DNA from 3 places in the Marinobacter sp. SS8-8 genome. Region 2 is predicted to be linked to each of the others. Evidence: predicted binding sites of a transcription regulator. Region 2 holds the regulator's gene; each other region holds the start of a gene.
The links. Region 2 encodes sigma-54, which starts transcription at its own class of promoters, with help from an activator protein. Its sites were predicted from a motif close to ANTGGCATNNANNTTGCTNT; they were not measured.
Positions count from the first base shown of each region.

Region 1: the regulator sigma-54 is predicted to act here: its motif matches at 1,509-1,528, upstream of QPL96_RS13760 (TorF family putative porin).
Region 3: the regulator sigma-54 is predicted to act here: its motif matches at 1,519-1,538, upstream of QPL96_RS09495 (PEP-CTERM sorting domain-containing protein).

Region 1 is NZ_JASSVN010000013.1:86,516-89,795, reverse strand. Features, by position in the region: gene QPL96_RS13770 (amino acid ABC transporter ATP-binding protein) at 1-2, shown strand, start outside; gene QPL96_RS13765 (OprO/OprP family phosphate-selective porin) at 166-1,248, shown strand; gene QPL96_RS13760 (TorF family putative porin) at 1,568-2,296, shown strand; gene QPL96_RS13755 (adenosylmethionine--8-amino-7-oxononanoate transaminase) at 2,550-3,280, shown strand, end outside.
Region 2 is NZ_JASSVN010000001.1:248,459-251,738, forward strand. Features, by position in the region: gene lptA (lipopolysaccharide transport periplasmic protein LptA) at 1-222, shown strand, start outside; gene lptB (LPS export ABC transporter ATP-binding protein) at 200-925, shown strand; gene QPL96_RS01070 (RNA polymerase factor sigma-54) at 1,133-2,659, shown strand; gene hpf (ribosome hibernation promoting factor) at 2,760-3,068, shown strand; gene ptsN (PTS IIA-like nitrogen regulatory protein PtsN) at 3,155-3,280, shown strand, end outside.
Region 3 is NZ_JASSVN010000007.1:116,170-119,449, forward strand. Features, by position in the region: gene phaC (alpha/beta hydrolase) at 1-1,411, shown strand, start outside; gene QPL96_RS09495 (PEP-CTERM sorting domain-containing protein) at 1,582-2,205, shown strand; gene soxC (sulfite dehydrogenase) at 2,619-3,280, shown strand, end outside.

The sequences.
Region 1 (3,280 bases), on a different contig from region 2:
GAGCCAAACCGCCCGGATAAAGCCCCTGCTGCCGGGGCTTTTTCAGGTTTTTCTTTGTTCGGGGCCGAATAATTGGTTTTCTGTAACTTTTTCGCAATGTTAGTACAATACGCTTACCCCGGTGTTCCAAAATACACGAGCAAACCAACAAGGTAAGAGAAAACCATGGCTAAGAAATATTTAAGCTTGATGCTGGCGGTTTCCGCTGTTTCCGCACAGGCCGGCACTGTTACGACTGACGGCGAGGATCTGGTGATCAATACCGAGAGTGGTATTGAGGTCAAAAGATCTGATGATTCGGCATCCTTTCAGCTTGGTGGCCGTATCCAGTGGGATTACGACGCAACGCAGTCGGATGACAAGGGCGTTGATACCAGGGATTTTGATGTGCGGCGTGCACGCCTATACGTCAAGGGCCGTTATGGCGACTGGGCCTACAAGACCCAGTTTAACGTCGCGGAAAGTGACGGTGCCAAAGGCGGTGACGTCGAAGACCTTTACATTCGGTACCTGGGGTTTGGCTCAGTTGCAAGCGTCACCATCGGCAAGCAGAAAGAGCCTTTCGGCCTGGAACAGCTGACAAGCTCGAAAGACATTTCCGCGCTGGAGCGTTCCGCCGTGACCGAGCGTTATACCCCCGGACGCAGTGGCGGTATTCAGCTGAGCGGGAAGGGAAGTAACTGGACCTACGGTATCGGTTATTTTGAAGCGGATGGTGACGGCAGCAACGACTTCAATAATACCGCGATAACGGCACGGGGTACGTTTGCGCCGATTCAAACGAATGAGGCCGTTGTTCATCTTGGCGCGGGTTATACCACACGTGGGGCCGATGTTCAGGCGGATGAGATCGATACCTACAACCTGGAACTGGCTGGCCGTATGGGGCCTTTCCACGCTCAGGCCGAATACTTTGATTCCGAGGAAGGCCAGCTTGATATTGATGGCTACTACGTGCAGCTCGGCTGGGTTATTACCGGGGAAAGTCGCCCCTACAAAGCGGGTGTGTTCAAACGGGTAAAACCGTCATCACCCAGAGGTGCCTGGGAGGTCATTGCCCGTTTCGAAGAGGGTGATGGAAAATACAGTGACGTGGGACTGGGCACCACCGACGGTGAGCAAACGACGCTGGGTGTCAACTACTATGCCAATAACAATGTTCGACTTGGTTTGAGCTACATGGATGGCGAACAGGCCAGTGGCGAAAGCGGAGATGAGGTTCGTGCGCGATTCCAGTATGCGTTCTGATCATACCTGGTCCCCGGCTCCGCTTAGGTAAAGCCAGGAGTCTGCGTTGGTGTTGATGCTGACGAAGTAAAGAGTTAACCAGGTTCCAGGGGCAGATTTTTCTGCCCCTTTTTTATGGTGCGCCCGGCATGGCACTAAAATCGGGCGCCACACTGATCGAATGCTGGACATCGCCCCATCTTGGGGCGCAGCGAATTCATGAATCGGATTTCAGCTCTGCTTTTTAGAATTAAAATCCCTTTAAACAATTAGTTAGGCTGATTGGCACCTTGTTTGCTGTTGAGGAATTCGAAAAGCGCAACTTATAAAGGTGTACATAATGGATAAGCAAGCTCTCAGAAAATCCGGATTGCTCGGTGTTGGTCTGTTCGCAGCCCTTCAGGCAGCCCCGTCAATGGTCAGCGCTGATGTAAGCGCCAATGTAGGCGTCTCCAGTAATTACCTCTTCCGTGGCGTGACACAAACAGACAATTCAGCCGCTGTCCAGGGTGGGCTCGACTACGAGCACGCGTCCGGCTTGTATGCCGGTGTATGGGGCTCCAATGTGGATTTTGGCGACGGGACCAGCTATGAGTTTGATCTCTATGCTGGCTACTCGGGCGCTATTGACGATATCGGATATGACGTCGGGTATATATATTATGCCTACCCGGATGCGCCCGCCTCGATTGACTTCGGGGAGATCTACGGGGAGTTGAGTTACGGGTATCTATCCGCGGGGCTGGCCTATACAACAAACAGTGACAACAGCACACCAGGGCTGTACGTGGAAGGTGATGTCTTCTATTACCTGGCCGCCCACATACCGCTGGAAAATGATTTCAGTGCAGGCGTTACGCTGGGTTACTACGACTTTACCGACGACAAAAAACCGTCCGTGGGCGAGGCGAGCTATGGACATGCCGCCGCCAACGTAACCAAGGATGCGGGAGCGTTCGGCTCCGTCAGTCTCAATCTGGAATACTCGGATATCGACCCGGGCAGTGCCCTTGGCTCCGTCAACTCGGATGATCCGAAATTCTGGCTTGGCTGGAGTAAAAGCTTCTGATTACGGACGCTTTTCCAGTGGTTTTGGTCAAGTGAAAGCAGGCCCGGTCAATGGGCCTGCGTCCTGAAATCCTGCCATAGTAAATCATAGGGATTTTCAACTCTTCACCCCATCAGCGTCCCCTTAGTCTTTTTAAAGGGGTTTCGAGGCTCTGGAAGTTTGTCGGCATTGGCCAGCCGCCGCTGTTAACGGTAATATCCGCACAGGTTAACCGCCGACAATCCAGAACCTCACCGTCTGACGGAGATTTATCATGCGCAATGCTGACCTCGTCGCCCGTGGCCTCAAATCCGTGTGGCATCCCTGCACCCAGATGAAAGACCATGAAGGAACCCTGCCACTGGTCCCCATCAAGCGGGGCGAAGGTGTCTGGCTGGAAGACTTCGAGGGCAACCGGTTCATCGATGCTGTGAGCTCCTGGTGGGTCAACCTGTTCGGCCATGCCAATCCGAGAATCAACGCCGCGATCCAGGAACAGATTGGCCAGCTTGAGCATGTCATCCTGGCCGGCTTTACCCATGAGCCCGTGGTCAACCTGTCCGAGCGCCTGATTGAGGTAACTCCGGAAGGGCTCAACAAATGCTTTTACGCCGATAATGGCTCGTCTGCGATCGAAGCTGCCCTCAAGATGAGTTTCCACTACTGGAAAAACCATGGCAAACCGGGCAAAAAAAACTTCGTGAACCTGAGCAACAGCTACCATGGGGAAACCCTGGGCGCACTGGCCCTCGGCGATGTGTCTCTCTACAAGGACACCTACCAGCCATTGCTGATGGAAGTCCTGACGGCCCCCTCCCCGGATGCTTTTAACAAAGAACCGGGCGAGACCGACGAGGATTACGCCCTGCGCCAGTTTGGGGCCATGGAAACACTGCTGGCTGAAAAGCACGACGAAATCTGCGCCGTGGTGGTGGAACCTTTAATCCAGTGTGCCGGCGGCATGCGCATGCATCACCCGGTTTACCACACCAGGCTGAGAGAGGC
Region 2 (3,280 bases):
GACCAGCGTCTGATCTTTGAACGGCAAGCGGTCATCGAACAGAATGGCAACCTGTTCCGTGGCGACATCATCCATTATGATACCGCCCGCCGGGTCGTCACGGCCCAAGGCGGCGCCGATAGCGGCGAAGGGTCCGGCCGGGTAGAAATGGTGATTCAGCCACGCAGCACTGACAGACGCACTGATAGACAGGAATCCGATGGCAGTTCTGAGGGCCAGTAATCTGGCAAAGAGTTATAAACAGAAAAAAGTGGTGATCGACGTTTCCCTGGAAATCCGCAGCGGGGAAATTGTGGGTCTGCTGGGCCCCAATGGCGCCGGTAAAACCACCTGCTTTTACATGATCGTGGGGCTGGTTCCGGCCGACCACGGCCGGATCACCATCGACAGCCGCGACATCACTCATCTGCCCATGCACGGCCGGGCGCGCCAGGGCATCGGCTACCTGCCCCAGGAAGCCTCGGTATTCCGCAAACTGTCGGTGCGCGACAACATCATGGCCATTCTGGAAACCCGCAAGGGTCTGAGCAAGGCCGAGCGGGAAAAAAAGCAGGAAGAATTGCTCGAAGAATTCCACATTACCCACATTCGTGACAGCATGGGCATGGCCCTGTCCGGCGGCGAACGCCGGCGTGTGGAAATTGCCAGGGCCCTGGCGATGGAGCCGGCCTTTATCCTCCTAGATGAGCCGTTCGCCGGTGTCGACCCCATTTCCGTGAGTGATATCAAACACATCATCCGGCATCTCCGGGACAAGGGCATCGGTGTACTGATTACCGACCACAACGTACGGGAGACCCTGGACATCTGCGAGAATGCCTACATCGTTTCCGGTGGCCACATCATCGCCTCCGGTAATGCCGAATCCATTCTGGCCAACCAGCAGGTAAAGGAAGTGTACCTGGGCGATGAGTTCCGGCTGTGAAATTGGGGTCAGATGAAATTGGGGTCAGATGAACTTTTCATCTGACCCCAATTTCATCTGACCCCCGGATTGTTTTGATGATCGGTAGCAAGTAAACTCGGCAAAGAACTTGCTAGGGTAATAAAGAGCCAAGGCAAGTAACCGACATATAAAGATTTTTTTCACTACCCACGACACCGGGAGCTGATGAGTGACGGATCCTGAACCATGGTGATGAAAGCCTCCTTACAGTTAAAGCTGGGTCAAAGCCTGACCATGACGCCCCAACTGCAACAGGCGATCCGGCTTCTACAGCTTTCGACTCTCGACCTTCAGCAGGAAATCCAGCAGGCCCTGGAATCCAACCCCATGCTGGAAACGTCCGAGAATGAGGATCAGCCGGAAACCGACACCGGCAATGACGAACGGGAGGCCAATGCCACCGAGTCTGCCGCTGAAACGGCTCCCGAGCCTTCACCCGACTGGGATGAAAGCGAAAACGGTCCGGACTGGTCCTCGGAAAACGAAATCCCGGATAACATTCCGGACGATCTTCCGGTCGACACCGCCTGGGACGATATCTACCAGTCCGCACCGGCACCTGCCGCCCGGAACGATGACGAAAACGATCACGATTTCGAGACCCGCAACTCCCCCACTGACACGCTTCAGGATCACCTGGAATGGCAACTGAACCTGACCCCGATGAGCGAACGGGACCAGGCCATTGCACACGCCTTGATGGATGCAGTGGATGAGCGCGGTTACCTGACCAGTTCCCTGGAAGAGATTCATTCCGGGTTGCTGGATGAAAACGAAGAAGACCCCCTTGAGCTGGATGAAGTCGAGGCAGTCCTGCACCGGCTGCAGCATTTTGACCCTCCTGGCGTGTTCGCCCGGGACCTGCAGGAATGCCTGCTGATCCAGCTCAACCAGTTGCCGCCGGAGACGCCCTGGCTGGCCCAGGCTCGCCTGGTCATCACCCATTACATCAATCTGCTCGGCAACCGCGACTACGCCCAACTGTTGCGCCGAAGCCGCCTGAAAGAAGACCAACTGCGGGATGTACTGGCCCTGATTACCGGCCTCAATCCCCGTCCCGGTGACGTGATTGACCGCGCCGAACCTGACTATGTGATTCCGGATGTGATTGTTCGCAAGCACAACAGCCGCTGGCGCGTTGAACTGAACCCGGAAATTGCCCCGCGCATCCGCGTCAATGCCAGCTATGCTTCTCTTATAAGGCGTGCGGACAGCAGTGCCGACAACACTTACCTGCGGGATCAGCTGCAGGAGGCGAAATGGTTTATCAAGAGCCTGCAGAGCCGTAATGAAACCCTGCTGAAAGTAGCGACCCGCATTGTCGAGCACCAGCAAGGATTCCTGGACCAGGGTGAAGAAGCCATGAAACCGCTGATCCTTTCTGATATCGCCCAGGCGGTTGAGATGCATGAGTCCACGATTTCCCGGGTAACCACCCAGAAATACATGCACACCCCCCGGGGAATTTTCGAGCTGAAATATTTCTTCTCCAGCCATGTCAGCACTGACGAAGGCGGTGAATGTTCTTCCACGGCAATCCGCGCGATGATCAAAAAGCTGATTGCCGCGGAAATGCCCAAAAAGCCGTTGAGCGACAGTAAAATTGCAGCCATGCTAGGGGAACAGGGAATCAAGGTTGCGCGACGCACAGTTGCCAAGTACCGGGAGGCCATGCACATTCCGCCTTCGAACGAACGCAAACGACTGGTCTGAACACCCGGGGTCCGGGCGCAACGCACTATTCGCCGGCGCACAATGCACCAGCACCCAGACCGGCTCCCAGGAGCCGGAACGATGACAACAGGAGACGCCTATGCAACTCAATATTTCAGGCCATCACGTAGAACTGACTCCCGCACTGAAGGATTATGTTTCAGAGAAGTTCCAGAAACTCGAGCGTCACTTTGACCATATCAGCAACTGCCAGGTAACCCTGGAAGTGGAAAAAGTACGCCAGATAGCGGAAGCCACGCTGCACGTGGTTGGTGGTGACCTTCACGCAAAGGCAGAAAATGAGGATATGTACGCAGCCATCGATGCCCTGATCGACAAACTGGACCGCCAGATCCTCAAACACAAGGAAAAGAATGTAGACCGGATGCACGGAAACGGCTCTCGCTAACTGGCTGTTTTCATGCAAGTCATCCAATCGAGCTGCGACATGGCTTACGTGTCGCAGCCTTTTTTTAACGGAAATGCAGTCGATCCATGAGCGACACATCCCTGACCATAGACAACATACTTGCACCGGAGCTCACCCTCTGTCGGGTGTCGGCATCCAGCAAGAAACGGGCTCTGGAGTTTATTGCCGAGCAGATAAATCACCAGGACAAT
Region 3 (3,280 bases), on a different contig from region 2:
GATGACCGACGCCCTGGCCCCGAGTAACTTCATCCTGAGCAACCCGGAGGTGCTGCGCACCACGATCCGTACCCGGGGCCGGAACCTGCTGCGGGGTCTGGCCAACCTGCTGCGTGATCTGGATGAGGGCGCCGGCCCAATGCCCTTTCGCATGTCCGACCCGGACGCCTTTGCGGTTGGAGACAATCTCGCCAACACGCCGGGCGACGTTATTTTCCAGAACGAACTGATGCAGCTCATCCAGTACCGGCCAACCACCGACACCGTGCACCGCCGGCCGCTGCTGGTGATTCCGCCGTGGATCAACAAGTACTACATTCTCGATCTGGGTGAGAAAAAGTCGTTCATCCGATATTGGGTCGCGCAGGGCCACACCGTGTTCGTGGTGTCCTGGGTGAATCCCGGGGCGGAACTGGCGCACAAGGGTTTTGAAGACTACATGCTCGAAGGCCCCATCGCCGCCATGGACGCCATTGAGCAGGCCACCGGCGAGCGTGAGCTGAATACCGTCGGTTACTGCATTGGCGGCACCCTGCTCGGCTGCACCCTCGCCTGGCTGGCCGCCCGGGGCGACGACCGGGTCAAGAGCGCCACCTTCCTCAACAGCCTGCTGGACTTCTCGGAGGTCGGTGACCTGGAGGTGTTCATTGACGAGGACGCCATTGGCAAGCTCGAAAAAGCCATGAACAAGCAGGGCTATCTCGAGGGCGCCTCCATGGCGACCGCCTTCAACATGCTGAGGGCCAACAGCCTGATATGGTCCTTCTTCGTCAACAACTACCTGCTGGGGCGCGATACCGCCCCCTTCGACCTGTTGTACTGGAACGCGGATGCCACCCGCATGCCGGCGGCCATGCACAGTTTTTACCTGCGCAATATGTACCTGCACAACCGGCTGCGTGAGCCCGGTGGTATTGAACTGGCGGGCACTCCGATTGATCTTGGGAAGATCAAGGTGCCGGGATACTTTGCATCGGCCATTGAGGATCACATCGCCCCCTGGATCTCCTCTTATCGCGGCTCACGCTATCTGGGCGGCCCGGTGCGTTTTGTACTCGGCGGCTCGGGGCACATCGCCGGGATCATCAATCCGCCGGACCGGAAAAAGTACGGTTATCGCGTCAACGAGGACAGCGACCTGGATCCGGATGCCTGGCTTCAGGGTGCCAGGCAGTTCGAAGGTTCCTGGTGGCCCGACTGGGTCGCCTGGGCGGAACAGTTTGGTGGTGGCAAAGTGAAGGCCCGTGCTGCCGGGGAAGGGCAACTGCCGGTGATCGAGCCGGCGCCCGGCGCCTATGTACGAAACCAGCCGGCGCCACCGACTCCGGTTGTGAAAAAGCGCCGACAACCTTCGCGTCAAAAAACAGCGCCACGCAAACGGGCACCGGCACGTACGAAAGTCACCCAGTGAGACCTGTTACAAATATGAACAGGACATGTCAGATAAATTTACACATGTCCTTCTGTAAGCAAGGACTGAAAGGTGCAAACACATTGAAATAAAACTTAAAATATTGAACTGGCATCTCCATTGCCTAGCACTACTCAACGATCAAAATTACGCAGTTGAGGAAGTACTCCATGCCATTGTTCAGCCGTATCGCCCTTCTCAGTTCTCTCAGCGTTTCTCTTTTCATCGCAGCACCTGCCAGTGCCAATCTTATTGTGAATGGCAGTTTTGAAGATCCGGATGTGGCTTCTGGTGCTTGGAAAGCCTTTGATGCCAGTGCAGTAGCAGGCTGGGATGGCAGTCGTATCGAAATCTGGGACAACTTCAACAGCGAAACAGCCTACGAAGGCGATCAGTTTGCCGAACTGAATTCCGATCCTGGCACCGGCACTGCGTTTAGCATTTTCCAGGACATTGCCACTGATATCGGCCAGACCTACGATATGAGCTTTGCTTATCAGGCCCGGCGTAGCGACAACGAAGAGTTCGAGTTCTCCGTCACTCCGGACGGAGGTGTGGCCATGTCCTGGCTGCTCTCCGACCACACGACCAATGGCTGGAGCGTCTTCTCCGACTCCTTCGTAGCCACTGCAATCAACACTCGCATCATGTTTACCTCGGTGGTTCCCGAGACTGGCACCGTTGGTAACTTTCTGGATGATGTAAAAGTAACCGTAGCAGTACCCGAGCCAGGAACTCTTGCTCTGTTTAGTTTGGGGCTTCTGGGGCTGGGAATGGCGCGCCGCCGCGGCTAACATCCAAACCTTGCGTTTTAAAAGGCCGCATTTTGCGGCCTTTTTTGTTTTGTCTTCCGCAATAGTGATGGAGCTTAGACATGCCCTCTATCGCTCGTCACCATGACGACATTGCCCTCCTGATGAACCAGGGATAGAAGCCGCATAGATGTAAAATGTATCGACATAGCTGTTTCAAATTTGTAACGGGCGGAATGCAAGGAGTTAATAATGTGTCTTTCACCTTTCCATCTGGCAATCCTGCACCATTTTTCTATCCAGTTTGACAGGTGTCAGGGCCACTGCTATTCCATTAATGATTGATCAAAACATACTCAGCTCATGCCGACCAGCGCCGTCTTGGCAATTGATGAGGGATTCCGGGTAGTTACTGCAGTGGCAGGGCTGCGGTGACACAAACGAGGGGTTGGACTATGGCTAACAACAACCGCGCTGATGGGCAGGACGGGCCGATAGAACGGCGGCAATTTCTCAAACGCACTCTGGGAGCGGTCGGGGTAGCCAGTTTGCCCTTACCAATCAGCCAGGCACTGGCAGCCAGTAATGGCGGCGGAAACCTGGCACCGGATGTGCCGGAATGGTCCCTGTCCCAGGGGAAGCCCATTCTTTCACCCGCCTATGGCCAGCCCTCTAGGTTTGAGGATGGCGTAGTTCGCACACCGACGGACTTAACACCCACCAAAACCTCTTCCTGGAGTTTTACCCCGTTACAGGATCTGAATGGCACCATTACCCCCAATGGCCTGGTCTTTGAACGCCATCACGGCGGGGTTCCGGATATCGATCCTGAACAGCACCAGCTGATGCTGCACGGCATGGTCGAGAAGCCGATGATCTTCGACATGGCAGAGATCAAACGCTTCCCCCAGGTCTCGATGAAGCGTTTCCTGGAATGTTCGGGCAACACTTTGACTGAATGGAAAAAGCCCAGCGGCAAGACCGTTCAGGAAACCCATGGTCTGCTCAGTTGCTGTGAATGGACAGGCGTACGCCTGTCTACGCTCCTGCGGGCCGCGGGTGTCCGGGATAAGGCCAAGTGGATTCTGGCAGAGAGCGCCGATGCCGCCGCGATGAC